Linked DNA regions of Phyllobacterium zundukense. Each later gene encodes a partner of the first gene's protein in a complex. Links are inferred from orthologs where the notes say so. Each region holds a gene or a part of one and is shown on either strand. Other genes may lie near its edges. The genes, in order: ccmB and ccmE.

Evidence for each region.
Region 2: the proteins of ccmB (region 1) and ccmE are in contact, whole or in part, in a solved structure (PDB 8CE8), measured with the Escherichia coli proteins. The link is inferred for Phyllobacterium zundukense from one-to-one orthologs.

What each region holds. Positions count from the first base shown.
Region 1 is NZ_CP017940.1:3,875,538-3,890,520, reverse strand. What follows is about bases 2,634-5,597. They hold ccmB (heme exporter protein CcmB), read right to left. Parts: upstream 4,467-5,597; coding sequence 3,801-4,466; downstream 2,634-3,800. Other genes in these bases: acnA (aconitate hydratase AcnA), read left to right, coding at 5,367-5,597; ccmA (heme ABC exporter ATP-binding protein CcmA), read right to left, coding at 4,466-5,074; BLM14_RS19420 (heme ABC transporter permease), read right to left, coding at 2,986-3,756; ccmD (heme exporter protein CcmD), read right to left, coding at 2,816-2,989; BLM14_RS19430 (DsbE family thiol:disulfide interchange protein), read right to left, coding at 2,634-2,819. Outside these bases: signal recognition particle-docking protein FtsY, read left to right, coding at 1-1,018; BLM14_RS19440 (septation protein A), read left to right, coding at 1,018-1,686; BLM14_RS19435 (hypothetical protein), read left to right, coding at 1,789-2,214; more of BLM14_RS19430, read right to left, coding at 2,223-2,633; more of acnA, read left to right, coding at 5,598-8,054; BLM14_RS19400 (DUF1223 domain-containing protein), read left to right, coding at 8,290-9,015; BLM14_RS19390 (DUF2794 domain-containing protein), read left to right, coding at 9,408-9,782; BLM14_RS19385 (GNAT family N-acetyltransferase), read right to left, coding at 9,786-10,334; BLM14_RS19380 (Bax inhibitor-1/YccA family protein), read right to left, coding at 10,499-11,275; BLM14_RS19375 (ABC transporter permease), read right to left, coding at 11,467-14,034; BLM14_RS19370 (ABC transporter ATP-binding protein), read right to left, coding at 14,031-14,735; BLM14_RS19365 (arylesterase), read left to right, coding at 14,806-14,983. UniProt on the Escherichia coli protein: Required for the export of heme to the periplasm for the biogenesis of c-type cytochromes.
Region 2 is NZ_CP017940.1:2,500,043-2,515,044, forward strand. The notes cover bases 9,782-12,764. They hold ccmE (cytochrome c maturation protein CcmE), read right to left. Parts: upstream 11,505-12,764; coding sequence 11,058-11,504; downstream 9,782-11,057. Other genes in these bases: BLM14_RS12615 (heme lyase CcmF/NrfE family subunit), read right to left, coding at 9,782-11,061; ccmI (c-type cytochrome biogenesis protein CcmI), read right to left, coding at 11,504-12,664. Also shown: BLM14_RS12575 (bifunctional [glutamine synthetase] adenylyltransferase/[glutamine synthetase]-adenylyl-L-tyrosine phosphorylase), read right to left, coding at 1-598; BLM14_RS12580 (sensor histidine kinase), read right to left, coding at 595-1,995; BLM14_RS12585 (response regulator transcription factor), read right to left, coding at 1,992-2,684; BLM14_RS12590 (Do family serine endopeptidase), read right to left, coding at 2,831-4,369; BLM14_RS12595 (invasion associated locus B family protein), read right to left, coding at 4,510-5,085; BLM14_RS12600 (YadA-like family protein), read right to left, coding at 5,094-7,355; BLM14_RS12605 (MBL fold metallo-hydrolase), read left to right, coding at 7,715-8,605; BLM14_RS12610 (cytochrome c-type biogenesis protein), read right to left, coding at 8,609-9,085; more of BLM14_RS12615, read right to left, coding at 9,082-9,781; BLM14_RS12630 (RT0821/Lpp0805 family surface protein), read right to left, coding at 12,792-13,223; BLM14_RS12635 (sensor histidine kinase), read right to left, coding at 13,330-14,631; BLM14_RS12640 (response regulator transcription factor), read right to left, coding at 14,809-15,002. UniProt on the Escherichia coli protein: Heme chaperone required for the biogenesis of c-type cytochromes. Transiently binds heme delivered by CcmC and transfers the heme to apo-cytochromes in a process facilitated by CcmF and CcmH.

The DNA.
Region 1 (14,983 bases):
TGCTCCCGTGCCGGTGAAGCCCTCGTCGTCAAAGGTGACGGTCAGCAGAACGGTCGAGGAAAAGCAAGCCGACGAACCACTTCCCGTTGAGCCGGAAAAGCGGCTTACCTGGTTCGAGCGCTTGCGCAAGGGCCTGTTCCGTTCCTCGCAACAGCTCGGTGATTCCATCGGCAGCATATTCACCAAGCGCAAGCTCGATGAAGACACGCTGCAGGATCTCGAAGATGTTCTGATCCAGGCCGATCTTGGCATGGAAACGGCTATCCGCATCACCGATGCCCTTAGCGCCACGCGCTATGGCAAGGATATCAGCACGGAAGAAGTCCGTACCATCATGGCGTCGGAAATCGAAAAAGTGCTCGGCCCGGTCGCCAAGCCGCTGGAGCTTGATCTCTCGCACAAGCCGCACGTCATTCTCGTCGTTGGCGTCAACGGCACCGGCAAGACCACGACAATCGGCAAGCTTGCGGCCAAACTTACCGCGGGCGGCCTGAATGTCATGCTTGCCGCGGGCGATACGTTCCGTGCCGCCGCCATCGAGCAATTGCATATCTGGGGCAAGCGTACAGGCGCTCCGGTCGTCTCGTCGAAACTTGGCGCCGATGCAGCAGGACTTGCCTTTGACGCCTGGAAACAGGCAAAGGAAGCGGGAAGCGATGTTCTGATCATCGACACCGCCGGCCGCCTGCAGAACAGGGCGGAATTGATGGAAGAACTGGCGAAGATCGTTCGTGTGCTTGGCAAGAACGATCCGGAGGCACCGCACACGGTGCTGCAGACGCTCGACGCCACCACCGGTCAGAATGCGCTGAATCAGGTCGAGATCTTCAGGAATATCGCCGGCGTCAATGGTCTGGTCATGACCAAGCTTGACGGCACGGCACGGGGTGGCATTCTTGTCGCCATCTCGGCCAAACACAAACTGCCTGTTTATTTCATTGGCGTGGGCGAACAGGTCGAAGACCTTGAGCCGTTTGCCGCGAGAGATTTTGCCAAAGCCATTGCGGGAGTTGCATGATGGAAGAATCCGTATTCGAACGTGATCCGTCCGATCCGGCACATAAGGAAGTCAATCCCCTGCTGAAACTGGCTTTGGAACTGGGCCCCCTCATGGTCTTCTTCTTCGCCAATGCGCGCGGCGAATGGCTGATCGAACGTTTTCCAGTATTGGCCAATATAGGTGAGCCGATCTTCATCGCGACAGCCCTGTTCATGGCTGCGACGGCGATAGCACTGAGCGTATCGTGGATCTTGATCCGCAGCCTGCCGATCATGCCGCTGATTTCCGGTATTGTCGTTCTGGTTTTCGGTGCCCTGACGCTCTGGCTGCACAATGACACCTTCATCAAGATGAAGCCGACCATCGTCAACACGCTGTTCGGCGTCATTCTGCTTGGCGGGCTTTACTTCGGCAAATCGCTGCTCGGCTATGTGTTCGACAGTGCCTTCAAGCTGAATGCCGAAGGCTGGCGCAAGCTGACCATGCGCTGGGGTATTTTCTTCCTGTTCCTCGCCGTGCTGAATGAAGTCATCTGGCGCAGTTTCTCAACGGATTTTTGGGTAGCCTTCAAGGTCTGGGGCACCATGCCGATCACCCTGCTTTTTACCTTTGCGCAGATGCCACTGGTGATGAAATATTCCCTTGAACAAGAGACACCCGAAAAAGCGGCAAGCAAAGACAAGTAAATCCGCCAAACGGCCATAATTTCCACCCGATCGCGACGAAATCCCGCCGCGATCTGCGCTCAAGAATCGCGGCAACAGCAACGAATTCAGAAAGCGCGCTCCATGAAAACGGCTCTCATCGTGATGACCCTGATGGGTTGCGACTGCGATGCGAAAATCTGCGAATATATCAAGACCGCAGATGCCGGCTGGACCAGCATCGAGCGTTGCCGCGCTGATCTCGAAAGCCAGATTCGCCAGAACACCAAGGCCGATTACCCGCTGATTACCGCGACCTGCACGGTAAAAGCTGCACCGGGAACAGCGGTAGCCAGCCGGTCCTTTACAGTTCCGGCGCCCGCCGCCGACCGGCCGATCGAGACGTTGGCGCTCGGAACACCTATTGACGCGCCGGTTACGGTCGCAACGAAGACGACATTCGGCTATCGGATGATCACCGTCCCGCTCACCCACGCCTATGACAGCACAGCGACGGCCGCAACCCGCGCGGCTGGTTGGGTGAGGCACTACGCCATGCTGGAAAACTGAGAGAACTGTTACTTCTTTAGAGCGGTTTCCACAGCCGGCATCAGATCATCGCGGATCGACTGTTCGGTGAAGGGCCCGACATGCTTGTAGGCGACGATGCCGTCCCGACCGATCAGGAAGGTTTCCGGCACGCCGTAGACGCCCCATTCGATCGCGGCACGGCCATTCGTGTCTGCACCGATCATCGCATAGGGATTGCCGAGCTCATCCAGAAAACGCAAGGCGTTTTCGGTCTTGTCCTTGTAATTCAATCCGGCCAGACGAATCCGCTTGTCTTCGGCAAGCTGCATCAGCAACGGATGCTCCACCCGGCACGGCACGCACCAGGAACCAAAGACGTTGACGAGGGTGACCTGTCCCTTGAAGCTTGCAGGATCAAGGCCGGGAACCGGCTGTCCATTCTTTTGCAAGCCGCTGACGGCAGGCAGGACAAGGTTTGGTGCGGGCTTTCCGATAAGAGCCGAGGGGATGACGGATTCATCCCGGCCGGATGCAAGCTGGAAAGCGAAAATCGCCGCGAGAGCGACGAAGAGAATAAGCGGCAAGAAGACGAACAATGAGCTGCGCTTCGCCGGGATCTTGTCCACCTGATCCTGTTCCGTCACGATGCGCTGTCCATCTTCGTCTCGGACCTGCGCCGCACACCGCGCGATTCAAGTTCCAGCAACGCCCGGCGCTGGATACGCTGATCCATGAAAATCCACCCAATCAGGCCGGCCAGCACAATGAGCGCGGCGCTATATGAGGCAAGGACAAACCCGGTATGGCTCATCATTGTTCCGTCCTCCGTTCCGCGCTACGCGCCGCGACACGGCGCATGGCGATAACCCGGCGGCGCCAGATTTCATTGCGCATCGCCATGATATGTAATGTGAAAAACAGCAGCGTAAAGCCTATTGCCATCACCAGCAGTGGCCAGAGCAATGACGGATCGATGGTCGAGCCACCCATGCGGAAAACCGATGCGGGCTGGTGCAAGGTGTTCCACCAGTCAACGGAAAACTTGATGATCGGAATATTGATGAAGCCGACCAGCGTGAGGATGGCGGTGGCTTTCGCCGATTTCGCTGGATCGTCCATGGCGCGTGTGAGTGCGATGATCCCGAGATACATAAGGAACAGCACGAAAACCGAGGTGAGACGCGCATCCCACACCCACCATGTGCCCCACATGGGCTTGCCCCAGAGCGAGCCGGTGATCAGGGCGAGCGCTGTGAACACCGCGCCTATGGGGGCAGCAGCCTTGGCGGACACATCCGCCAATGGATGACGCCAGACCAGTGTGCCGAGCGCCGCGATGGACATGATCGTGTAGCACATCATGGACAACCAGGCGAAAGGCACATGGATGAACATGATCTTGACGGTCGAGCCCTGCTGATAATCGTCGGGCGCCTGCATCGACATCCAGAAGCCAACGGCAAGTACGATAATCGTCAATCCGCCGAGCCAGGGTAGTACAGCGCCGGCAAGGCTCAGGAACCTTGTCGGGTTTGCCAGGTCGATCCATCGTCCGGTCTTGGAAACTGCATCACTCATCATGTTCTCTTAGCTTTCCGGGGCCCTTTTCGCAATTCACCTCTCTGTCAGTCTGCCGAGGATTTCAACGCCGCTGCCGCCGCCAGCGGTCCGAGAACCGCAAAGAACAGCGTAATCGCAGCAAGAATAAGGAAAGGTGCCAGAAATGGTGCCGGGTCTTCAACTGCGCCATAGGACGCAGACACACCGAAAATCAGTACCGGTATGGTCAGCGGCAGGATGATTACCGAAACCAGAAGGCCGCCTCGGGGCAGCGAAACCGCGACGGCTGCCCCCACCGCACCGATCAACGTGATTGCGGGAGTACCGACCAGCAGCGTCAGCGTGGTCGCACCAATCGCGGCCGGTTCCATATTCATGAACAGGCCGAGCAGGGGCGATGCGACCACCAGCGGCAGCACGCTCACGGTCCAGTGCGCCAGGCATTTCACCAGCACGGTGAGCGCCAGCATGTGCCGCTCCTGCGCCATGATCAGCAGATCGAGCGAACCATCGTCGCGGTCTGCCTGAAACAACCGGTCGAGACCGAGCAGAGTTGCCAGCAGGGCGCCGATCCACAGCATCGCAGCGCCGATACGGGCGAGCAGCTTTAAGTCAGGCCCGACACCGAAGGGAACAACGGCGATAACCGCGAGGAAGAAGAGGATGCCGACCAGCGCGCCGCCGCCGGCACGCAACCCCAACCGGATTTCGCGCAGGAACAAGGCCCCCATTATACCATCGTCCCTAATGACAGTTCTCTTGAACCTTCGAGCCCGAGCGGCAGATGCGTTGCGGCGACAATGATCCCGCCCCCTTTGAGATGCGCTTGCATCAATCCGGCGAATTGCAATTCCGATGCCTTGTCCAATCCTGCCGTCGGCTCGTCCAGCAGCCACACCGGGCGATCGCTGAGTAGCAGGCGGGCAATGCTCGCTCGGCGTTTTTGCCCGGTGGAGAGATAGCCGAACGGCAGGTGGCCTATATCGCCAAGACTGACACGTTCGAGTGCTTCGGCAATGGAGTACTGGCCCGTCCCGTTGAACGACTGCCAGAAGCGCAGATTTTCATCGATGGTCAAGACAGGTTTCATGGCATTGAGGTGGCCGAGATAATGCGAGGCTGCCACAAGACCCTCAAACGCAACCGGCGCATCATCGAGCCGAAGCTTGCCTTCTGCCTGTAGCAGCAGCCCGGCGATGATTCGCAGCAGCGTGGATTTACCCGCTCCGTTGGGCCCGGTGACAAGCAGGGCTTCACTGGCGGAAACAGCGAAATCAAGGCCGGAAAACAACCGTTCTCCACCCCTTTCCCCGCCCAAGTTTTCCGCGATTAGTCGCATCAATGGCCCGCTTCTTATATGTCCCCGAATACCACGCGATCATTTCGACGCAGCATGCATTTTTGACCAATGTCGGTCTGGCACAGATCGACGAAAAACTCTATATAGCTGTGAACCATGCCAGCGGTCGGTGTGGAAACCATTTTTGGCCGATCTCGATATGGGTGCCGTTTTTGGACACCTGTTGCGGGACGGACAGCGGAAATGACTGCACCCGCACCTTAGCGCGTCCTTGAAACGCGGCAAAGGCGTTCGTCCCGGGTTTAGGCCTCAGCATAAGGACGAACGCAAAATGTCTCAGATTGACAGTTTCAAATGCCGTAAAACCCTCACCGTGGGGGACAAGGAATATGTCTATTACAGTTTGACCGAAGCCGAAAAGAACGGCCTGGAAGGCATTTCCCAGCTTCCATTTTCCATGAAGGTGCTCCTCGAAAACCTGCTTCGCTTTGAAGACAACCGCTCGGTTTTCAAGAAGGACATTGAAAACGTTGCCAAATGGCTTGTCGACCGCGGCAGTGCCGGTGCAGAAATCGCCTATCGTCCGGCGCGCGTCCTAATGCAGGACTTTACCGGTGTTCCCGCAGTCGTGGATCTTGCAGCGATGCGCGACGCCATGGTCAATCTCGGCGGTGACCCTGAGAAGATCAACCCGCTCGTCCCGGTCGATCTCGTCATCGACCATTCCGTTATCGTCGATGAATTTGGCAATCCGCAGGCGTTCAAGCGCAATGTCGATCTCGAATATGAACGCAATGGCGAGCGTTACCGCTTCCTGAAGTGGGGCCAGCAGGCCTTCAAGAATTTCCGCGTCGTGCCGCCCGGCACAGGCATCTGCCACCAGGTCAATCTCGAATATCTGGCGCAAGCCGTCTGGACCAAGGAAGAAGACGGCGTAACCGTCGCCTATCCGGACACCTGCGTCGGCACCGACTCGCACACCACAATGGTCAATGGTCTGGGTGTTCTGGGCTGGGGCGTTGGCGGTATCGAAGCTGAAGCCTCCATGCTCGGCCAGCCTGTTTCCATGCTTCTGCCGGAAGTCATCGGTTTCCGCCTGACCGGCAAGGTCAAGGAAGGCGTGACGGCGACCGATCTGGTTCTCACGGTTGTGCAGATGCTGCGCAAGAAGGGCGTCGTGGGCAAGTTCGTCGAATTCTTCGGCCCCGGTCTCGAAAGCATGACACTGGCTGACCGCGCCACCATTGGCAATATGGGCCCGGAATATGGCGCGACCTGCGGCTTCTTCCCGATCGACCGCGAAACCATCAACTACATGCACATGTCCGGCCGCGACGAAGACCGTCTCGCCCTTGTCGAGGCCTATTCGAAGGCGCAGGGCATGTGGCGTGAACCAAATTCAGCCGATCCGGTATTCACCGACACGCTGGAACTGGATCTCGGTACCGTCGTTCCGTCCATGGCCGGACCGAAGCGTCCGGAAGGCCGTATTGCTCTTGAGGGCATTGCATCGGGCTTCCATGAATCGCTGCAGAAGGAATACAAGAAGACCACGCAGCTCGATGCCCGCTATGTTGTCGAAGGCGAGGACTACGATCTTGGCCATGGCGACGTTGCCATCGCCGCCATTACCTCCTGCACCAACACCTCGAACCCAAGCGTTCTAATTGCGGCCGGCCTTCTTGCCCGCAATGCCGCTGCCAAGGGCCTGAAGTCCAAGCCCTGGGTAAAAACATCGCTTGCGCCTGGCTCGCAGGTTGTCGCCGCCTATCTCGAGAATGCCGGGCTGCAGAAGGAACTCGACAAGCTCGGCTTCAATCTCGTCGGCTTTGGCTGCACCACCTGCATCGGCAATTCCGGCCCGCTGCCGGCGCCGATCTCCAAGACCATCAATGACAAGGGCCTGATCGCTGCGGCTGTCCTTTCCGGCAACCGCAACTTCGAAGGCCGCGTGTCGCCCGACGTGCAGGCAAACTACCTGGCTTCGCCGCCGCTCGTCGTCGCCTATGCGCTGGCTGGTACCGTCACAAAAGACCTGACCACCGAGCCGCTCGGTGAAGATCAGAGCGGCAACCCGGTATTCCTCAAGGATATCTGGCCGTCTTCGCATGAAATCCAGGAATTCATTACCAAGAACGTCACTCGCAAACTGTTTTCAGCCAAATATGCGGACGTGTTCAAGGGCGATGAAAACTGGCAGGCGGTCAAGGTGCCGGCGGGTCAGACCTATGCCTGGGACGACCAGTCGACCTATGTGCAGAACCCGCCGTATTTCGTTGGCATGGGCAAGACCCCCGGCAAGGTCAATGATATCAAGGGAGCCCGCATCCTTGGCCTGTTCGGCGACAAGATCACCACAGACCACATCTCCCCGGCCGGTTCGATCAAGGCTGCTTCGCCGGCCGGCAAGTACCTCACGGATCACGGCGTCGCTCCACTGGACTTCAACCAGTACGGCACGCGTCGCGGCAATCACGAAGTGATGATGCGAGGCACCTTCGCCAATATCCGCATTCGCAACCACATGCTCGGCGAGAACGGCCGTGAAGGCGGCTACACGTTCCACTATCCCTCCAAGGAAGAGATGCCGATCTATGATGCGGCCATGCAATACCGCGCCGAGAACGTCCCGCTGGTGATCTTCGCCGGTGTGGAATACGGCAACGGCTCGTCACGCGACTGGGCGGCCAAGGGCACCAACCTGCTGGGTGTTCGCGCTGTGATTGCCCAGTCCTTCGAACGTATCCACCGTTCGAACCTGGTCGGCATGGGTATCGTGCCATTCGTTCTCGAAGACGGCACAAGTTGGCAATCGCTTGGCCTGAAGGGCGACGAAATCGTCTCCATCGAAGGTCTGGCCGCGATCCAGCCGCGCCAGAAGACATTTGCCACGGTGACCTACGCCGATGGCAGCGTCAAACAGGTGCCGCTGATCTGCCGCATCGATACGATCGATGAACTGGAGTACCTGAAGAACGGCGGCATTTTGCAGTACGTTCTGCGCGATCTCGCTGCCTGATCGATCGGAATCATGAAAATAAAAGGCCGCCGGGCAACCGGCGGCCTTTTGATTGGGTTGGAGAGAACAAACGTGATCGAATTCACCTCAAAGTGACTTCCTCTTGAAACGTCCGGCTCCTATCAATCATCTCGCAATCATTTTATCTGACAACAAGCCCATTCAAATTGGGAAGTGAATACAACCTGTGCCTTTGCCTGTTCTATCCAGACGTATTTTGATCGGTGCTCCGCTTCTGGCGGCAGCTGCCTATGTGCTGCCGGTCTGTGCGGAGAACGTTGGCAAAAAGCCTGATGGTGTTGTCGAACTTTACACGTCCCAGGGTTGCGGTTCCTGCCCGCCAGCAGATGCGGTGCTGAAAGAGCTCGCGACCGAAGGGAAGGTTGTCGCCCTCGCATTTCACGTGGACTATTGGGATTATCGCGGCTGGACGGACAATCTTGCATTGCCGGAAAACACCGACCGGCAGAACGCCTATCGCACGGCGCTGCGCCTGAACGGCGTTTACACTCCCCAGGTAATCCTGAACGGCCGCGAACATATGAATGGGCAGGATGGCCAAAAGATTCGCAGGCGCATTGCAGAAACGCGCGGCACACCGACCGGCCTGACCGTCCCGGTTTCGATCGAGAAGACCGCGCCTGACCGGCTGCTGATAGATATTGGCCCCGGTTCCGGCGCGACAAATCCTGTTCGAGTTCTGCTCGCCTATTTTAACCGGGAAACCATCGTTGAAATTCCCGACGGCGAGAATGTCGGGCGCAAGGTGAGTTACGCCAACAGCGTGCGGGCGATGGAAACAGTCGGCATGTGGGACGGCAAGCCCCAGAAAATTGAAATTCCGCTGAGTGAACTCGCCAGTAAAAAAGCGACCGGATGCGCAGTTTTGCTGCAGGAAATGCTCGGCGAAGGCAAACCCGGTCCCATCATTGGGGCGTCCATCATGGCGGCGAAACCCTGATAGAACCGGCTCCCAAACAAAAACAGGCCGGATAAATCCGGCCTGAGGTATTGGGGCATGTTGTCATATATAGGGAGACTAATTGGTTCGGACCCAAACAACCCGTTGGGCGGGGGGCTTGGGGTATCGGATTGCTCGAGAGCGAACCGTCTCAGACAACATGACAACGATGTTGGGTTTCGAATCGGGCGGCAATGCGAACAGATAATGGCGAGAATGTGTCAGACCATCACCATTGGAATCAAGCCGTATTGCTTCGTGAGAATGATCAAAAAACAGTTTGCAAAGCCAATAATTGGCATCCGCACGATCATTCCGGTCTTGTAAATACATGCGGAACAGGTCACCTTTATGTCATCCAGGTGTCACACGACAAATTTAAGGGCGGTTGATTGATGGACAGCAATGCGGGTGGCGATGAATCGCAACAGCAGGCGAAACTTATCTCTCTAGTGCGCACCAGTGATCCGCCCATTACCTTCAATCGGCGTGAGCTTGATCAAATCCTTCGCATATACGGCTTTATGGTCTCCGCGGGCGAGTGGCGCGATTATGCCATCGATCACCTGATGGATCGCGCCGTCTTTTCGATTTTTCGGCGGGCCAGCGAAGTGCCGATGTTTCGGGTCGAGAAAAACCCCAGACTGGCCCGCAAACAGGGGGCCTATAGCGTCATCGCCGCCAGCGGCCTCATTCTCAAACGCGGCCATGAACTCGATCGCGTACTCAGGGTCTTTGACAAAAGCTTGAGTATCGTCCGGGGATAGGCGTTACGCTCTTAGTGGGGGCTTGCCGGGCAGCGTCTCGGCGCCGCCATTCATGTCGAGTTGCATCAACGCCGTATCCAGCCAACGGCCATGCTTGAAGCCCGAACCTCTTATGGTGCCACAAAACGAGAAGCCGGCGCTGGTGTGCAGCCGTACCGACGCGGAGGCTTCGTGACCATCGCCAATGACTGCGATGAGCTGGCGAAAACCGAGAGCAGTACAATCCTTGATCAGTCGCTGCAGAAGCAATTTGCCAAGTCCGCGGCCTTTGGCTTCGGGCGCGACATAGATCGAATCTTCCACGGACCACCAATAGGCAGGGCGTGTACGGAAGTAGTTGGCATAGGCATACCCGAACACCGATCCTCCGTACTCCGCCACAACATACGGAAAACCGTCTGCGGTAATGGCATGAAACCGCCGGACCATTTCGTCAAAGTCAGGCGGATCAATTTCATAAGTCGCCGTTCCATGGAGAACGGCATCACGATAAATCTCGGTGATGGCGGCAAGATCGGCAGGACGCGCCGAGCGGATTTCTATTGGAGACATGGGCTTCGCAGCAAAGGTCAATCTTGACAGCTTCATGCACTTCTTTGCCAACAATTTGAAGAGGCCCAGACATAAACTTTGCCTGCGGCATCGTTTGGTGAACGAGGCACCAAAGAAAAGGGCAGCGTTTCCGCTGCCCTGATCTTCAATTCATGTTCGGGTGGTTATTCGCGGTTGCCCAGGAACTGCAGCAGGAACATGAACATGTTGATGAAGTCGAGATAGAGACGCAGCGCGCCCATGATTGCCTTGCGGCCATAGGTGTCCGCAGCATCGCCTTCGTAGTACATTTCCTTGATATTCTGCGTGTCATACGCGGTAAGGCCAGCGAAGACCAGAACGCCGATGGCCGAGATCGCGAACTGCAACGCACTGGATGCAAGGAAGATATTGACCACGGAAGCCAGGATGATGCCGATCAGACCCATGAACAGGAACGAGCCCATTCCGGAGAGATCACGCTTAGTGGTATAGCCATAAAGCGAGAGCGCGCCAAACGATGCCGCCGTGATGAAGAATGTCTGCACGATGCTTCCGGACGTATAGACCAGGAAGATCGAGGACAGCGACGCACCAACAAGGGCTGCATAAACCCAGAAGGTGGTTTGAGCTGCCGCTACGGACATCTTCTCGATACGAAAACTCAGGAAGAACACTGCGGCAAGCGGTGCGAGCATCACGAGCCACTTCAACGGCGACGTGTAGAAGACAACGCCGAAGCTGGTCAGCATCTTGCCGTTTGGCAGTGTCGCTGCGGCCAGAGAAGGATCATTAGTGGTCGTGAGATAAACGAGTGCAAGAGCAGCAAGACCGGTCACTGCAAGACCGATCCCCATCAAATTGTAGACTTTGAGCATGTAGCTGCGCAGACCCTGATCGATCCCCGCGTCCACACGCACTCCGGCCGATGTACGGGCCTGGATGTTGCGATAGTCAGCCATGATTAACCTCATTTGCTTCGTCCCGTCGGGTGTCGGGTTTATCCCCAGGCGCCGCTGGCGGGACCCCAGCATGCCTTGGGACAAATTATGGGGATTCACAGGCCTCATAACAAGACCTCATTCACTCAAGAATACGTGTATCGCAGCCAAAAGGCCATGAATTGCTCTAAAATTACACTTTTTTAACGAATTCAGAGGTTTCGCAGAATTGGCGCGGCCTTCTGGCCCAGGATTCTCCATGTACCCGCAAGTCCAAATCCGACGGTCAGAACCAGCGCGATTATCACTGTCATGACCGCTACTTCCGGCTGGAAGGATGCGGGCAAGGTCATGACCCTCACGATCACATACCAGGCCGCAAGACCACCGGCAATGAGCGCGAAAACCGCTGTTGCAAGACCGAGCAGGACATATTCGAGCGTGAAGGCCCGGATAAGGGTGCGGCGTGTCGCACCGAGAGTCTTCAGCACCACGGCGTCGTGAACGCGTGCCCGATTGCCTGCCGCCAACGCACCGCCCAGCACGAGGATGGAGGCGATGAGTGCCACCGATGCCGCCGCTCGGATTGCGACGGCCAGCTGGCCGACAAGCTCATTGGCGATGGTGATCGCATCTTTGACGCGAACCGTCGTCACGGCCGGAAAGGCACGGGTCACGTCTCGCATAACTGTGGCTTCCTCCTGCGGTGTTGAAGACGGATCTGTCAAAGTCGCCAGCCAGGCATGCGGCGCGCCGGCAAAAGTATTGGGTGAAAAGACCATGACAAAATTGATGGCAAGCGATTCCCATTGCAGCTGACGGAAATTGGCGATGCGCGCGGTGACATTGCGGCCAAGCACGTTGACTGTCACCATATCACCGATCTTGAGTCCGAGATTATTCGCCTCTTCCGCCGAGAACGACACCAGAGGTTCGCCGGAATAGTCCGCTGGCCACCAGGTGCCCTTGGTCAAAGCCGAGTTTTCCGGCACGCTCTTGGCGTAGGTGATGCCGCGATCGCCGCGCAGCACCCATGCCCCCTCGGGTGGAATCGTCAATTTGGTAATGTCGGTACCGTTGAATGCAACAATGCGGCCGCGCAGCATCGGCGCGCTGACGATCTTGCCATTGGGCGACGCCTTTTGCACAAGGCCCGTGAATTGATCCACCTGCTTGCTCTGGATATCCACGAAGAAGAAGTTCGGGGCACGTTCGGGCAGATTGCCCGCCAGCTGCTGGCGCAAACTGCCATCGATAAGCGCGAGCGTGACGAGAAGCGTCAGGCCAAGACCGAGAGACAGGACCACTGACGGCGTGAGTGCGCCGGGCCGATGGATATTGCCGATGGCGAGGCGTAGCGCCGTGGAACGAACGCGTGGCGCACGCCGGGCCAGCCACTGGACCAGGACCGAAACAGCCCGCAAAACCAGAAAAGAGAAAGCCACAGCACCTATGAAGATCGTGGCGATCCTCCGGTCATAGGCGAAAAACACAGCAAGCAAGCAGAGAACAGTGATCAGCAAAGCTGCAACAGCAATGTAGAATGGCTTTGGCCAGCCCCGCTGTTCAAAACCTTGTTCGCGGAAAAGCGCCGTTGCCGGAACGTCCCGCGCCCGGCCGAGTGGCAGGATTGCAAAGGTCAGTGTCGTCAGAAGTCCGAACAAGGCGGCCCAGGCCAATGCGCCAGGATAAAAGCCGCCCTTGGCCGCAATGGGCAGAACGTCTCGCAGCGCATAACCCGCCGCATAGGGAATGACGGCTGCAAGGACGAGGCCGATGAGGATGCCGACAAGCGCAATGATCACAATCTGGATGAGATAAACGGCAATGACGAACCAGCCAGGCGCGCCGAGCGATTTGAAGGTTGCGATAACGCCGCGTTTGCCATCGAGATAGGCTCTGACCGCATTGGCCACGCCGACTCCGCCAACGATAAGTGCGGTGAGCCCGACCAACGTCAGAAATTGCGAGAACCGCTCGATATTGGCGCTGAGCGACGGCGCTGCGTTGGTCCGGTTTCGTACGGTCCAGCCGGCTTCAGGAAACGTTTGCTGCGCCTCATCGCGTATCGCCGTGATGGCGGCCTCGCTCGTGCCAGCGGGCAGCGCAATCTTGTAGCTATGGTCGACAAGACTGCCCGGTTGAACGAGGCCTGCGGCGTTGAGCCCGCCCAGCGATACCATGAAGCGCGGCGCAAAGCCGAAACCATCGGATAAGAGGTCAGGCTCGTTGGTAATGACAGAACGCAGCTCGAATGTCGCCGATCCCATTAAGACCCGGTCGCCCAGCTTGAGATTGAGCCGGTCAAGCAAGCTTTGCGCGACGGCGGCACCGAACGCGCCGCCCTTTTCAGTAAACAGCGTTTCGCGACCGAGTGCGGGCGCTGTCACCAGCGTACCATAGAGGGGGTAGGCCTCGTCCACCGCCTTTACTTCCACGAGCGACTGGTCGGAGCCGTCGGCAAGCCTTGCCATGGACCGCATATTGGCACTCACCGCAACCCGGCCCTTGCCATCCAGAAACGCCCGCTCTTCCGGAGTGACTTCACGCTGATTCAGCTGAAAGCGTATATCACCGCCAAGAATGCTCTGCCCTTGCGTGGAAATGCCTGCTGTAACGGAATTGGCAACGGAATTTACGCCGCCGATGGCCGCCACACCCAGCGCAATGCAGGCGAGGAATATGTAAAATCCGGACAAGCCACTGCGCATTTCGCGCAAGGCGAATCGCAAAGCCAGTTTGAGCGAGGGCGAAGAGCGGGTGGGCGCGATCTCGCTCATGCGCTTTTCGCAAGCTCCGGGGCATCATCATCCGCTTCGATCAAACCCGACCGAACGCGGATTTCGCGATCGCAGCGTGCTGCGAGGGCAGCGTCATGCGTGACGAGCACCAGTGTAAGGCCAAGCTCTTTCTGCTTTTCGAATAGAAGATCGGCGATCTGGCGGCCTGTTGTTGTGTCAAGATTTCCGGTTGGCTCATCGGCGATGAGTATCTTGGGCGAAGGTGCAAGGGCGCGGGCAATCGCCACACGCTGCTGTTCGCCGCCGGAAAGCTCGCCAGGATAATGGGTGACGCGATCCGCAAGACCGACTGCTGCCAGGACACGTTCGGCAATGGCGAAGGCATCCGGGTTTCCCGCCAGTTCCAGCGGCACGGCGACATTTTCGAGCGCAGTCATATTGGGAATGAGATGAAAGGACTGAAAAACGATACCAATATTCTTACCGCGAAACGCAGCCGCTTCGTCCTCGTTCATGATCTCGAGCCGCTCACCAGCAATCCGGACCGAGCCGGAATCAACGTGCTCAAGACCGGCAAGCACCATCAGGAGGGTAGATTTACCCGATCCGGACGGCCCGACAATACCAACGGACTGTCCGGAATTGATACTGAGCGATATGCCTTTCAGAACATGCACGGAGGAAGCACCCGTGCCTAGTGTCAACTCAATGTGATCAAGCGCGATGACGGATTTAGTCACGAAAGAACTTCCTTTGCGATATGGTCGCAACCAATGTTGGTCGCAGCTTGTCTGATATGGGTACCTGAAAATGAGATTCAAACCATTGATACAATTCCTGGTTTCACTTGGCCTTGTTGCCTTGCCATCCCTGGCCTTGGCCAATCAAAATGCCGTGTCCGATCACCCTCTGGCGGTGGTGGGTTTCGGTGACAGCCTGATGTCAGGCTTCGAGCTGCCAATGCAGGACTCCTTCACGGCACAGCTGG
Region 2 (15,002 bases), 1.4 Mb from region 1 along the record:
CGAAGGCGCCGAATTTTCCCATGGCGAGAATGATCCAGCCGGAGTCCCTCGCTGGATGCTTTGGATCTGGAAGCTTGAGCTTGCCAGCCTCATGCGCATCCCGCAGCAGGAACCGTACAGCTGCGCCAACACATTCTTCGGCGAGCCGCGACAGCCAGAATGTGGTGTCCTTGGTCACAAAAAGGCCGGAAAGGTCGCCCAGTGCTATGAGGGCGTGCCCTTCCAGCTTCAATTGCCGAAGCGCGGTCATCAAGCCAGCTTCGGTGACGCTGTCGCCTTCGGTACTCTCCGCGATCTCCAGCATCAGCGCTTCGAGACGCTTTGGCAGTGGCATTTCGAGCAGCGGCTCGACAATCATGGGGCGGCGCAGCAGAACGGTGCGCAAATAGGGCGAGAGATCGAGCACAGCCGAAAGGAAGGCAGCGGCAGGCTTGTCTTTCAGCGCGCTGATGCCGGAACATTCCTTCTCCGCAGCTTTCTTGAGAAGTTCACGCAGCAGGGCCTCGGCATTTTTCTTGTCCAGAGGCGCCAGATCACGCAAAGTTCGCGCAAAGAAGGGTTTGTCGCCTGCGCTTGCCGCCGTGGCTTTGCCATTCATGCATTTTCCTCCCCCACCGGAAAAACGAGCACAGCCCGCAGGCCCGGCGCATTGTCCATCAACTCCAGTGTGCCACCGTGCAATTTCATCACGGCCTTGGCAAGGCTAAGCCCCAAGCCGGATCCCGGCTGCGAACGGCTCTCCTCCAGCCGTACGAACCGCTCCGTCGCCCGGTCCACCTGATCTGGCGGTATGCCGGGTCCATTGTCTGCAACGATGACCTTGACCTTGCCGTCCGCTCTCTCGACGGAGAGGGTGACCTCGACGGGTTTCTCGCTGGCGCTGGCATATTTGATGGCGTTGTCGACGAGATTGGAGATGGTCTGGCCTACCAGCTCGCGATTCGCCTTGACTGGCGTTGCGTCGATCGTTCCCAAGGTCAGCTTGACCCCGGCCTCTTCGGCTGAAGGTTCATAAAGCTCGAACACATCTTCTGCGATGGTCGATAGCGGCATCTGCTCCATCCCCTCGCTCGAATAGCCGGATTCAAGCCGGGAGATCATCAGGATCGCATTGAAGGTGCGGATGAGCTGGTCGGAGTCGCCGATCATGCCTTCCATGGCGGCACGCCAGGCCTTCATTGTCTTCGCGTTGGAAAGCGCGGACTCGGCGCGATTGTGCATGCGGGTCAGCGGTGTCTTCAGATCGTGCGCAATATTGTCGGAGACGTGTCTTACGCCCTCGTTCAGTTCCTGAATCCGCGCAAGCATGCCGTTGAGGTTTTCCGCCAGGCGGTCGAACTCATCGCCCGACCCGCTGACCGGAAGTCGCCCGGCCAGATCGCCGCCCATGATGCGCTGCGAGGCGACAGAGACCTCATCGATGCGCTGCAAGGCGCGGCGCCCGACAAAGAACCAGATCAGAAAAGCACCGACGCCCATAATGCCGAGCGCCGCCATGAGGGCGCGTCTCACGACAAGGCGAACCTGTTCCGGCTCGCCGAGGTCACGCCCAACCATGACGCGGATGCCATTGGGCATGACAATCACCCGCGCAATGGCTGTATGCACCTGCGGATCGGTGCCCTCACCGTAGCGTTCATAGGTGATTGGCCGTTCAATCCAGCCTTCACTCTGCAAGACGCCGATTTCGATGCTTTGCACATTGCCGGCAACAATGCGGCCGGCAGGGTCGGCTACGAGATAGAGATAGGCACCCGGCTGGCGTCCGCGCCGGTCGATCGAGCGGACGAGACCGGCAATGCCGCCGCGCTCGTAAGCCTGGCCGATGCTCTCGATTTCCTCATTGACCGCAGCCTCGGTCTGCGTGGTCAGAAGCCGCACCGAAAGGCTGGTCATATAGAAAACCAGGACGAGCGCGCAAACCGTGAAAAGTAGCAGGTAGAGCGCTGACAGCCGGACGGCTGTCATTTTCATCATGGCACGGAAGCGGCTCATGCATCGGTACCGGCAGCCGCCGCTTTGAGCATATAGCCGGCTCCGCGCACCGTGTGCAGCAAAGGCGTATCAAAACCCTTCTCGATCTTGCCGCGCAGGCGCGAGACATGCACATCGATGACGTTGGTCTGGGGATCGAAATGATAGTCCCAGACGTGTTCGAGCAGCATTGTGCGGGTGACGACCTGCCCCGAATGGCGCATCAGATATTCGAGCAGGCGAAATTCACGCGGCTGCAGAATGATGACCTGCCCGGCTCGTTTGGCCGTATGCGACAGGCGGTCCAGTTCGAGATCGCCAACGCGGTAGACCGTCTCGGCCTCTTTCGGGCTTGAGCGCCTTTGCAGGACCTCGATCCGCGCGAGCAGTTCGGAAAAGGCATAGGGCTTGGTCAGATAATCGTCGCCGCCGGCACGCAGGCCCGTGACACGATCATCGACCTGGCCCAAAGCGGATAGGATCAAAGCGGGTGTATCATTGCCTTGCGCGCGAAGCGCAGCCACCACCGAAAGCCCGTCCCGGCGCGGCAGCATGCGATCGACGATGAGAGCGTCGTAAGTTCCCTGCTCCGCCAGCGCATAGCCGGTTTCGCCATCGCCGGCGACATCGGCCGAATGGCCTGCCTCAGCAAAGGCCTTCTCCAGATAGCGGGCCGCTTCGCGGTCGTCTTCAATAACGAGAATCTTCATGGCGCAATACTAAGCCGTTTTTGCCGAATGAGTTAAGGGCGTCACCTGGAAAGAAAAGTGGGCGGCAGATTATCGAAGGATCTGCCGCCCTTTTGCTCTGGCGCGTGCGGGGGTGGGGTGTGCAGCGCCGCGGCAACTCGTTGCGGTTAGCCCTGGTTGATGGGCAGTGCGACGAACCGTGACTGGTCGTTTGTCTGAACCTGCAGCAGCACCGCCTTACGGCCGGTCTTTGTTGCTTCCGCAATCGCCGCATCGATATCGCCACCGCTCTTCACGGGCTTGTTGTTGACCGAGACGATGATGTCACCCGTCGTGATGCCCTTGTCAGCGGCATCGCCCTGACGATCGACATCCGTCACCACGACGCCCTTGCCATCGTCGGACGGCATGACCGTCAAACCATAGTCATCGAGTGGGGAAGCCTTTGAAGGATCATCCTGTTGCGGTGCGTTCGCGGCCTGCTGGTCGTCTTGGGGATACGGCTTGATCGCGACATTGAGCGATTTCGCCTCACCCTTGTGCCACACAGTCAGCTCTGCATCCTTGCCCGCACTGATCGCCGCAATCTTTTTGGCGAGATCGCGTGGATCGATCACTGTCTCGCCATTGACGGCCGTGATCACATCACCGGCGACGACACCAGCCTTGGCTGCGGGACCATCGGCCTGCGGCTCGGCAACAAGGGCGCCTTTTTCCTCGGAGAGACCGAGCGATTCAGCGATTTCCTTGCTCACAGGCTGAATCTGCACACCGATCCAGCCGCGGGAAACCGAGCCTGTCTTCATCAACTGGTCGACAACATTCTTGGCAGTCGTGGCAGGGATGGCAAAGGCGATACCGACGCTGCCACCCGATGGCGAGAAGATCGCGGTATTGATGCCGACAACCTCACCATTCAGATTGAAGGCTGGACCACCGGAATTGCCGCGATTGACAGCTGCGTCGATCTGAAGGAAGTCATCATACGGGCCGGCGCCAATGTCGCGGCCGCGGGCGGAGACGATACCGGCTGTCACTGTGCCGCCAAGACCGAACGGATTGCCGACGGCAACGACCCACTGTCCGACGCGGATCTGGTTGTCATCGCCGAACGAAACATAGGTGAACTTGCGCTTGTCATCGACCTTGAGCACGGCGAGGTCGGTACGCTTGTCCTTGCCGATCAGTTTGGCATCGAGTTCCGTGCCGTCATTCAGCACAACCGTATAGGCGCTGCCGTCCTCGACGACGTGGTTGTTGGTCACCAGATAGCCGTCTTCGGAAATGAAGAAGCCGGAACCCTGGGCGGTGGGGCGAACGCGGTCTGGCCGGTGCTGGTCGCGAGGCGATTTGCGTGGCTCCATGCCGCGCTGATCAGGACGCTGGTCGGGGCCGCCGAATTCGTGGAAGAAGCGCTTGAGCGGATGATCGTCTGGCAATTGGTCCATGCCGGGGAAACCCGAGCCGTCATCGGCAGTCTGGTTGATAGCGCTCTTGACGCGAACACTGACAACGGCGGGACTGACCTTTTCGACGACATCGGCAAAGCCGGGCTGCTGAACAGAATCGACGCGCACAGCCTCAGCTTGCGCCGGGGCGATGGCGCTGAGTGGGCCGGTCGCCAGCAAGCCCCCGACAAGCGCCGAGGACAGCAGGGCGGCGGCGATGCCCGCGCAGTAGGTGGAGGACTTAACTTTGTTCGACATGAATGTATCTCCTTGAGGCGTTCGGTCGAAATGCCGATTGCTTTATACCATCAGTGATACAGATAAGAACGTTACCCCGCCATTTCCGTAACATGACAAATTTGTAAGGTTAGCGGGAAGAACGACGTGTCAGTATACAATTACTTTATCGCCGCGAGCGCTGCCGACACCCCCTTCAATGGTGCGTCGAAGGCAAGGGGTTCGGCTGGTGCGGCTTCATATGAGATGCCGACCGTAGCTCCCTTGGCAATCTGTTCGCGCAGGATTGGTCCAACGGGAAGCAGCGCAATGCACACGCCCGGATCACAGGCATAGGTCTCGACGGAGACGGGTTCCCTCCGGCTGGAAAAAGTCAGCATCACCGGCTTTTTCACACCAAGGCCCGGTCGTGTCCGCAGGATCATCAGCGGCTTGCCGCCCTCGGTGGCGGCGAGCGACCACGAGAAGGCAAACTGGCCATTCTGATCGACAATCGATTGCGTGACATTGCAGATCTTCTTCATCGATTTCAGGTTCTCGTCGCATATGAGAACCCAATTCTCGAATGGCTGAATAATGCGGCGGTAGCGGCCAAGCTCTGCACCTTCAGGAACCGTGACCTCGGATGGCTTGATGCTGTAGAGAGGACCGGGTATCTCCTGTCCGGCGGTGGGGTACCAGCCGGACAGGAGCAGGCAAGCGACAGCCGTGGGGAACTTCAAGGCTTGCCTGATCACGTTCGGTCTCAATTGAGCGTGAAGCCCGCGCCGACACCGACCTCGCCACCACTTGCCACGCCCGAAAGATTGGCGCGTATTGCGCCGCTCTCGCTGGTATAGCCCGCACCGAATGCCACGGCACCTTGGTCCCTCCAGACGCCGCCGCCCATGGCGACGCTGATCTTGCCTGGCGTATTGTCAAACCGCAGGGATGAAGCCGCCAGCCCGATCGCCGCCGCCTGGCGCGCTTCATTGCGAACCGCACCGATATCCGAGCTCAGCTGATCCAGCTTCTGATCGACGATACCGAACTTCTCATCCGTATCGCTTCTCAGACTGGCGATCTGATTGTTGGTATAGGTCTTCGATTCGTCGAGATACTGGTTGACCTGGTTGTTGACCCTGGTGGTTTCCTGGGTGATCGTTTCCTTGAGCTGCTTGACGTTCACCGCATCATTGTCGGCAGCTCCGGCCTTGACATTGCTGATGAGTACCGGCGCGTTCGGATCACCGCCGACGAGCGCGACCTCGTTGGTCTTGTTGCCGCTGGCATCAGGCGCGTATTTCACCGCTGTCTTGTCCATTGCCGCCGTGATGTCCGTATTCACCGTCGTTTCGATCTTCGTGACGCGATGGTCGATATTTGTAATTCTTTCGTCTCGCTCGAATAATTGGGCGCCAGTGACGGCATCCGTAGAGGTGGCATTCACTTCACCATCCGTGATGTTCGTAATCTTGCTGGTGCCAGGAACCATCTTAGTGACTCCGTCTACGCTGATGGGTTGATCGCGCAGTGCCGTAAAGACGCCCTTCTGCTCGTCCCAGCGCAGGGAATCTTTGTCCAATGTGGTGACTTCCTTGGTTATCTCATTGATCCGGTTGTTGATATTGGTTGTGTTGTCGTTCAACCCGCCAAGCGCACTGCCGACATTGTTGTACGAGGTGGAACTTGTAGTTCCGTTGGCGTTGATATTGGTGACCTTATAGGAAGGCCCTGTGAACACACCATTGGCATCGACGCTGGCATCGCCGCCAAGGAATCCGGCGATCTTGTTCGATACGCCCCAAAGCTGCGAGCCGTTGATCGCTTCAAGCGATTTCTCACTGGGGGTAGTGGCGATTTTCCCGTCCGCGCCGATCATGCTCATACTGAATGCCGGGGCCGTCCACTTGCCGGTGGCATCGATACTGGCACCGCCGCCAAGCGCATCGGCAACGGATTTGCCGGTGCTGAAAAGCTGGGAGCCATTCACGGCTTCGGTCGAATTGATACTGACCGCGCCTGCCGTCAGGCTGAGCAGTTTGCGCGCAGCGGTCTTTCCCCTCAGATCGATCGCCGCGCCATCGGTGTCCTTGCCGACCGTCAGGTTGGAGGTCGCATCGGCCTGCTGCACAAGACCGGCCTTGCCCGCATTGATGTTGGAAACACTCGTATCGATTGTCCCCACTCTGCCGCCCAACGCACCCAAGGCGGAATTGGTGGCGAAAAGCTGCGAACCATTGACGGCATCAGTGCTGTCCTTGTTCAACTGCCCGGCAGCTACATTGGTAATCTGCCGCTTGAGCGTGTCCGATCCGATGCTCAAGACACTGTCGGGCGTGCCGCCGGTGATGGTGTAGGAGGCGCCATTGATGATAATGCTGTTGCCAACGTTCGTCGCCGCCGCCGTAATCGAATTGAAGCCGAGCGCTATCGAGCGATCGCTATCGGCTTTTGCATTGTTGCCGATAGAAACAGAATTCACGCCATTAGCGCTCGTGTTCAGGTTGCCGATGCACATGGAGAGCGTTGGGTTCGCGCCCGTATTGTTGTTCAACCCGATAAAACCGCCATTAACGTAAAGTTCATTGCCCAGCGAAAGCGATCTGGCATGGGGGCCTTGGACGCTGTAAAACAACACATGGTCAGTCTGTGTGGCCTTGGTGGTGGAATCACAAAGACGTGCATCGTTTATGGTTGAGATTGGCCCACCAGAACCGCCATCAAGGACATGAGTACAGGTACTGTCGCCGCCATCATTGACAAATATACCGCTGGCAAGTGCATCCGGCGCAACACCGGCAATCATACCAGCCGTGACGGCGACCCGGCCGCCAATGCCGAGCATTCCAAGACCGCGGCCGCGCTTGAGGCCAAGCATGCGGCAGGCCATGCGCAAGATCGCCGTCAGGCGGCGGCGCAACGAACGGCTGGCGTGGAGTGCGGCAAGCCAGGACTGCGCATGTCGAGGCGATTTGGCTTGCGATGAATCTTTTGTATCTGGTCCTGCGACCGCAATTCTTTTCATTGCAGTTCTCACTTCTGATGTAGTTTGAAACAATTCTTGACGTACAACTTGTGGCAATTGTAGTTACAACCAAAGCGTGAAGTATTAAAATAGCTTGATTCTTTAGTTTAACATGAATGATGCAAGATTGACTTAATAACGCAAGTTACAATTTGAATGTTAAAATTTATTTGGTGAGACGGCAATATCCTAATCTGAAATATGACGCAATGATAAAATTCATTTTTACGCGCGTAATTTTTTTATTTCTTGTGGAATGCAACTTTATACGTATTCGTAGTTGAATTATACTTGAGATTGGACGAAATGGCACAAAGCTGGTTTAAGTCTAGCAACTGCCCTGAAATCGGAGACCATCCATGCCCCCGCTCGGATCAACCATGCGCATTCACCGTCCCTATGAAAGCGTCTACGCGTTTTATGATGGCAGGATTGATGGCGTGCGCGCCTATTCGGAAGCGCCGAACTGGCTCGATGACGGCGCCTACTCGCTGGGGCTCTGTTCCTATGCCGTCGTCTCCGGCGAAGAGGCACTGGTCTATGATACGAGCATTTCCCTCCCCCACGCGCAGATCATCCGCAAGACGCTGGAAGATGCCGGCGTGCGCCATATCCGCGTGGTGCTCAGCCATTGGCATGTCGACCATGTGGCCGGCAACGAGGTTTTCGCCGATTGCAAGATCATTGCCAATGATCTGACCGCGCAGGCCCTGATCGACAATCGCGACCGGTTGGAGAACCGAGACCCGCCGATCCGGCCATTGATCATGCCGAACCGTATCTTCCATGACCAACTGCAGTTGAAAGTTGGCAGGATCGATGTGGAATTGCGCCATGTCGATATTCACAGCCATGACGGGACCATGCTGGTCCTGCCGCAGCTGAAACTGATGCTGGCGGGCGATGCGCTGGAAGATCCGGTCACCTATGTCGATGAACCGGCACGGCTCGAATATCATTTGCGCGATCTGGAGCGCATGGCGACCTGGGATATCGAAAAGATTCTGCCCAATCACGGCGCCGAGGACGTAATCGTGGCTGGTGGCTATGGACCGGAATTCATTACTGCTACGCGCAACTATGTCACGAAACTGCTGCGCCTGCGCGATGAGCCGGAACTGGCCGAACAGGATCTGCGGACCTTCGCCACCGAGGATTTCCGTTCAGGCGCGATCGGCTACTACGCGCCATATGAACCGGTTCACGCGCAGAATGTGAGGGCCGTGCTTAAAGGTTACGCAGAAGAATAGACTTCAATCTCCGGATGCCGTGAAAAGCTTCTTCAGCTGGTTCTTCTCGCTCTCGGAAAGTGGCGCCGTCTCGACAGACGTCACACGGCGGCGCCTGATCGCGATCACAATCGCCGTACCGCCAATGACCAACGCTCCGATGGGAAAGCCCCACAGCAGTATCGTGCTCATTTGCAACCGTGGCTTGAGAAGCACGAATTCGCCATAGCGAGCGACGAGAAAGTCTAGAACCTGCTCGTCCGTATCGCCCGCAACCAGCCGCTCTCGCACCAGCAGTCGCAAATCCTTGGCGAGATCGGCGTTCGAATCATCAATCGACTCGTTCTGGCACACCATGCAGCGCAATTCTGCGGAGATTGTCCGCGCGCGCTTCTCTAATGCGGGGTTGGCAAGCATTTCATCCGGGGCCACAGCTCGTGCGCCACTCGCGGCAAAGCAGAGTGCCAGGCCAAGGACTGCCGCTGAGAAATAGCGTCTCATGCCGTGGCTCGCGCCGGTCGCGGCTTTGCCTTGGCCGGCGCGCCAATCCGCAGACGCCGGTCGAGCAGCGACATGCCGCCGCCCGCCATCATAATGACGGCGCCAAGCCAGATCAGTGTGACGAGTGGCTTCCACCAGACCCGGACGACGACGCCGTCCTTGACCGGATCGCCGAGCGAAACATAGAGCTGGCTGAACATGAATGTTTTTATGCCAGCCTCTGTCGTCTGCATCTTGCGGACGGGGAAGAAGCGCTTCGCCGACATGAGGTCAGTCACTTCCCGGCCGGCACTGTCGAGGATCGTGAACTGGCCCTGGTCCTCGGTGAAGTTCGCGCTTTTGACAGGGTCGATACGGTCGAACCGCAATGTGTAGCCACCTGCGTTCATCGTGTCGCCCGGCTTCATCACCAGCACATTTTCGGTGGCAAAGGTTGACGTGGCGACGATGCCAAGCAGCGTCACGCCGAGGCCGAAATGCGCGAATGCCGTTCCGAAGACCGAGCGCGGCAGGCCCGTGACGCGCTGCATCAGGACATTGACGGGCGCCTTGCCGATGCCGGCCTTGAGTGCAAGATCGGTCAATGCGCCAAGCATCAGCCAGACAGCCAGCCCGATGCCGAAGGCTGCAAGCACGCCCGAAGCCGAAGTGCGATAAAGCACGATCGCCACCACCAGCAGCGCGATGAAGAACGCTGTCATAAGGCGCTGCGCCACCGCCAGGATGTCGCCGCGCTTCCACGCCAGCAGCGGCCCGAAGGGAACGGCGGCAAGCAGCGGGATCATCAACGGGCCAAAGGTCAGGTTGAAGAACGGCGCGCCGACGGAAATCTTCGTCCCGGTCAGGGATTCCAGCAACAGCGGATAGAGCGTGCCGATCAATACGGTCGCCGCGGCTGTGGTCAGGAACAGATTATTGAAGACCAGCGCCCCTTCGCGCGAAATCGGCTGGAACAGACCGCCCGGCGCCAATGTCTGCGCCCGCCAGGCGAAGAGTGCCAGCGACCCGCCGATGAAAAGCACAAGAATTGCCAGGATGAACAGGCCACGTCCCGGATCGGTGGCAAATGTATGAACCGAGGTCAGTACGCCTGAACGCACCAGGAATGTACCGAGCAGCGACAATGAGAACGTCAGAATCGCGAGGAGAATGGTCCAGATTTTGAGCGCCGAGCGCTTTTCCATGACCAGCGCCGAGTGGAGCAGCGCCGTTCCGGCGAGCCATGGCATGAACGATGCGTTCTCGACCGGATCCCAGAACCACCAGCCGCCCCAGCCGAGTTCATAATAGGCCCAGTAGGAGCCCATGGCGATGCCGCCGGTCAGAAACAGCCAGGCCGTCAGCGTCCATGGACGCACCCAGCGTGCCCAGGCGGCGTCGATGCGGCCATCGATCAGCGCTGCCACCGCAAAGGAAAAGCATACGGAGAACCCGACATAGCCGAGGTAGAGCATGGGCGGATGGATGGCGAGGCCGATGTCCTGCAGGATCGGGTTGAGATCCTGCCCCTCGATCGGCGCCGGATTGATGCGGGCAAACGGATTGGACGTCGCGACAATGAAGAGAAGAAACGCCGTGCCGATCCAGGCCTGTACACCAAGCACATTGGCCTTCAGCGCTGGCGGCAGATTATTGCCAAAGAAGGCGACCAGCGCCGTGAAGAAGCTGAGGATCAGCACCCACAGCAGCATCGAGCCTTCGTGATTGCCCCAGACGCCGGTAAATTTGTAGAGCAGCGGCTTTTGCGAATGCGAATTCTCAAAGACGTTCTGTACGGAGAAATCGGAAAGAACGTAGGCCGCCGTCAGTGCGGTAAAAGACAGGGCGATCAAGGCAAAGACTGTGAATGCGGCAGGAACGGCAACGGCCATCATCCGGTCATCATTACGACGGGCGCCGAGCACGGGAAGCACGGCCTGAACGATCGAAAGGGCTAATGCGAGTACCAGTGCGAAATGTCCGAGTTCTACGGTCATGGCTGTTTGCTCTCTCCCTGCCAGACGCCCTTGGCCTTCAGACTGTCGGCAACTTCCTTCGGCATATAGTTCTCGTCATGCTTGGCAAGAACGCTATCCGCAACGAAGGCGCCGCCGGGCATGAACTTGCCCTCGATGACCACCCCCTGATCCTCGCGGAAAAGGTCCGGCAAGATGCCATCATAGGTGACGGCTACACTTTTGACATGGTCGGTGACGGAAAAGCTGATCTTGGTCCCCTCGCCCCGGATCACAGTGCCCTTCTCGACGAGGCCGCCGAGGCGGAAACGCGACTCCGATTCCACATCGGATGCCTGAATGTCGGACGGCATGCGGAAAAAGGCGATCTTCTGCTGGAGTGCAAACAGCACGAGCGCCGCCGCGACTGCCAGAACAAGCAGTCCGCCACAAATCACCGAAAGCCGCTTCTGTTTGCGCGTCATCAGTCTTTCTCCGGCTCGTCTGCGAGGCCGAGATCCTCGGCCACGGTATCGAGCTTCGCGATCTTGTCAGCACTCAGCACCTTCTTTGCCCGGCCCAGCGCTTCAATCGCATCATTGGGCCGGTTCAGGACGACGTAGGAGCGAACAAGCCGCTCCCAGCCGTCTACGTCATCAGGTGATTGTTTCAATTTTTCGGCAAGGCTGGCAACCATGCCTTCGATCATCTCTGCCCGGTCCTGGCTGCTCATGCCTGCTGCGGCTTCCACCTGCGAGGCATCCGGGCCGGTCTTTTCGACATCGCTCACGTCCGGCGCATCACCCGCGATCTCCTGATCGAGCCTGGTCAAGGCTGCCTGCGCCTGTTCGCGCCAGGGTACATCGGCAGGCGCCTCCACCAGAAGCTTGCGGATCAGGTCCCGAGCTTTGCCCAGACGGCCCTGCTGCATCCAGCTGTCAATAATGTAGAATTGCGGGCGCATATCCTTCGGATCGAGCTCAAGCGCGTGCCTGAACACAGCTTCGGCTTCGGGCGTGATCTTGCCATTGGCAGCCGCGACCAATGCCTCGCCCAGCCCGAGCTGGCGCGCGGCGCTGTCACCATTGAGACGAATAGCATTCTGGTAGGCTGTGACGGCGTCAGCCGGACGGCCGAGCCGCAGGTAGATTGGCGCCAGCACTTCCCAGCCCTGACCGTCATCGGGATTAAGCGTCAGATGGGCCTCAGCACGCGCAATCAATTCTGCGGGCGTGCTCTGGTCCGCAGGCTTGGCAAGACGCTCCCCCAACGGTTGTGCTGGAAGATCAGGCGAACCGACCTTCGTATAGATACCCCACGAAATCAGTGGGATGGCAAGAACTGTTGCGAGCGTTAGCCATTCGCGTGTCGCACTTTTTTGCGGACGGACAATCGCTTCATCGGCTTGTGCCGCCTTGGCGGATTTCAGCAGGCGGCGGCCGATTTCCGCGCGCGCCTGCTCGCTGTTGACACTATCGATGAGCCCGCGCTGCTCGTCGGCGTCGAGCTCACGCAACTGATCGCGATAGACCTCGACGTCATATTGGTTGTCGGACACGGGCGCCTTGGCACGCCGCGTCAACGGCAAGAGCACCAGCAGCGTCGCGCCAACGGTCAGACAAGCAGCAATAATCCAGAAAACCATGCCAGAGACATACCCCCACCCCCGCGTAAAATCCAAATGGATTTAAATTGATAGGGCAATTCGCCGCAAAGGTTGGAAATGGCTTGAGTCTGTTGAAGTTCAGTTCTGGCGTGAACGTCAATAGGCTTTAGGTGAGTGGAGTCCAGCTGCCGTCTTCATTACGGCAGGCCGTGCCGCGGGCCGATTGCGGCGTGCCGTCGACCCGCACCGTATGGGTATATTGGCGGCAGTTTTGCGAGCCCACCTGGTAGGGCTGCGCCGCAACGACTTCACCGGATCGGCTGCCGCTACTGTTTTTCCATTCGACGGTCTTTCCGGCAGGCGAATATTCCAGTGCCTGATATTCGGCCTGCAGGGCGCGCTTGCGATCGGATGCATCCAGAGAGGCGTTGTTTCCGATCAAACCATTTCCTAGCGCGGCGAGCACGCCTGTCGGCGCCGCCTGCTTTGAACCGCCGGTCAGGCTGCTCAGGGCGCCGCCGGCTTTGGAACCGGACGTCGTCGAACAGCCGGAAAGAACGGCGATAGCAAGAAGGGGAATGGCAATATGGAATTTCATCATTTACCCGTTTTACAATGCTTTTCACAATCAGGCAGCTGTACCGGTCTTTTATGAACTGATTGGCCATTGGCTTGCAAGCTCTAGAGCAAGTTTTGTCTTTGCTCTAGTTTCCCGCAATCGGAAGAGTCAGGCGAGCATTCAGGCCACCAAGATCCGCACTGCGTTCCAGCCGCAGCGTTCCGCCATATTCGCGCACCGTGTCGTGCACGATGGACAGGCCAAGCCCTGTGCCCGGCTTGCTTTCATCCAGCCGCGTACCACGGGTGAGCGCATCCTTGATCTGATCCGGGGCAAGACCCGGACCATCATCCTCGACGCTGATCTCGAATCCGCTATCGACCCTGGCGAGAGTGAGCCTGATGGCACTGCGGCCCCATTTTCCGGCATTTTCCAGGAGATTTCCGACGACTTCCTCAAGATCTTCCTGCTCACCGGCAAAAATGGCATCGTCCATGTGGTTGAGGAATTGAACGTCCACGTCGGGATTGAGCTTTGCCGTTACCCGCACGAGCCGGGCAAGGATCGGCGTCACGGGGGCCCGGAACACGACGCTGTCGCGCTGCGCCGCAACGCGGGCGCGCTGCAGGTAGTGCTGTACCTGCACCTGCATGGCCGCACTCTGCTCGGCGATGATGCGGCCCTCGGTTCCGCCGATGGTCCGGCTTTCATTGACCAGCACCGACAACGGCGTCTTCAGTGAATGGGCGAGATTGCCGACCTGTGTGCGCGAACGCTCCATGATGCGGCGGTTATTCTCAATCAGAGCATTCATCTCGCGCGCGAGCGGCGCGATTTCGTCCGGGAGATTTTCATTCAGACGCGAAACCTTGCCCTCCCGAATTTCGGCGAGAGAGCGGCGTACGCGGTCGAGCGGGCGCAGGCCAAACAGAATGACGGCGGCGTTGATCAGCGTGCCGCCCAGTGCGAAGATTCCGAGATAAAAGTAAAGCGTATTGCGGAAGCCGGCGATCTCACGCTCGACCTCGCTCAAATTCCCCATCACCCTGAACCGGGCAACGCGATTTTCCGCATCGAGCACAACTTCCGTTTCGACGACCGTGAGTTGCTCGCCGTTGAGACCGGGCTCGGTATAGGTACGTTGAAACGACGTATCGAACGGGACGTTCAGCGTCGAGGGGGAATCAATGGTCTTGTCGCCGAGCGACGCTGACCGCAGCGAGCCCTTCAGATTGTCGGCAACAGGCTCGACCGACCAGTACCACCCGGAAACCGGGCTGGAATAGCGCACTTCGCCCGGGTCCGGCCGGCCGGCAAGCGTGCCGTCATTGACGCTGACCGAGGCGATAACGCTGAAGAGATGGGCGGAAAGCAGCTGCCGGAAGCTCTGCAGGCGTGCATCGCCATAGAGGGCCGAGATGATCGTGGCGATGGCAAAGAAGGAAATGATGGTCCAGAGCGTCGACAACATGATGACGCGCAAGGACAGGGAACGTAAACTGGGAAGATAGCCGGTCGGCCGGAATTTCACGCGTTGCCCTGCCCTTTTCTAGTGACCTTTTCAGAAGCCTGCCTGATGAGGCAGCTGGCGCGGTTTTCGAGAAACGGAGCGCAGTCAAAAGGTCTATGCCTTTTTGTCCTGCGATTTGATCCTGTACCCCATGCCGCGGATGGTCTCGATCAGGTCCATGCCCATCTTCTTGCGCAGACGGCCGACAAAAACCTCGATTGTATTGGAATCCCGGTCGAAATCCTGATCGTACAGATGTTCAACGAGTTCCGTGCGCGAAACGACCTCGTCCATGTGATGCATAAGGT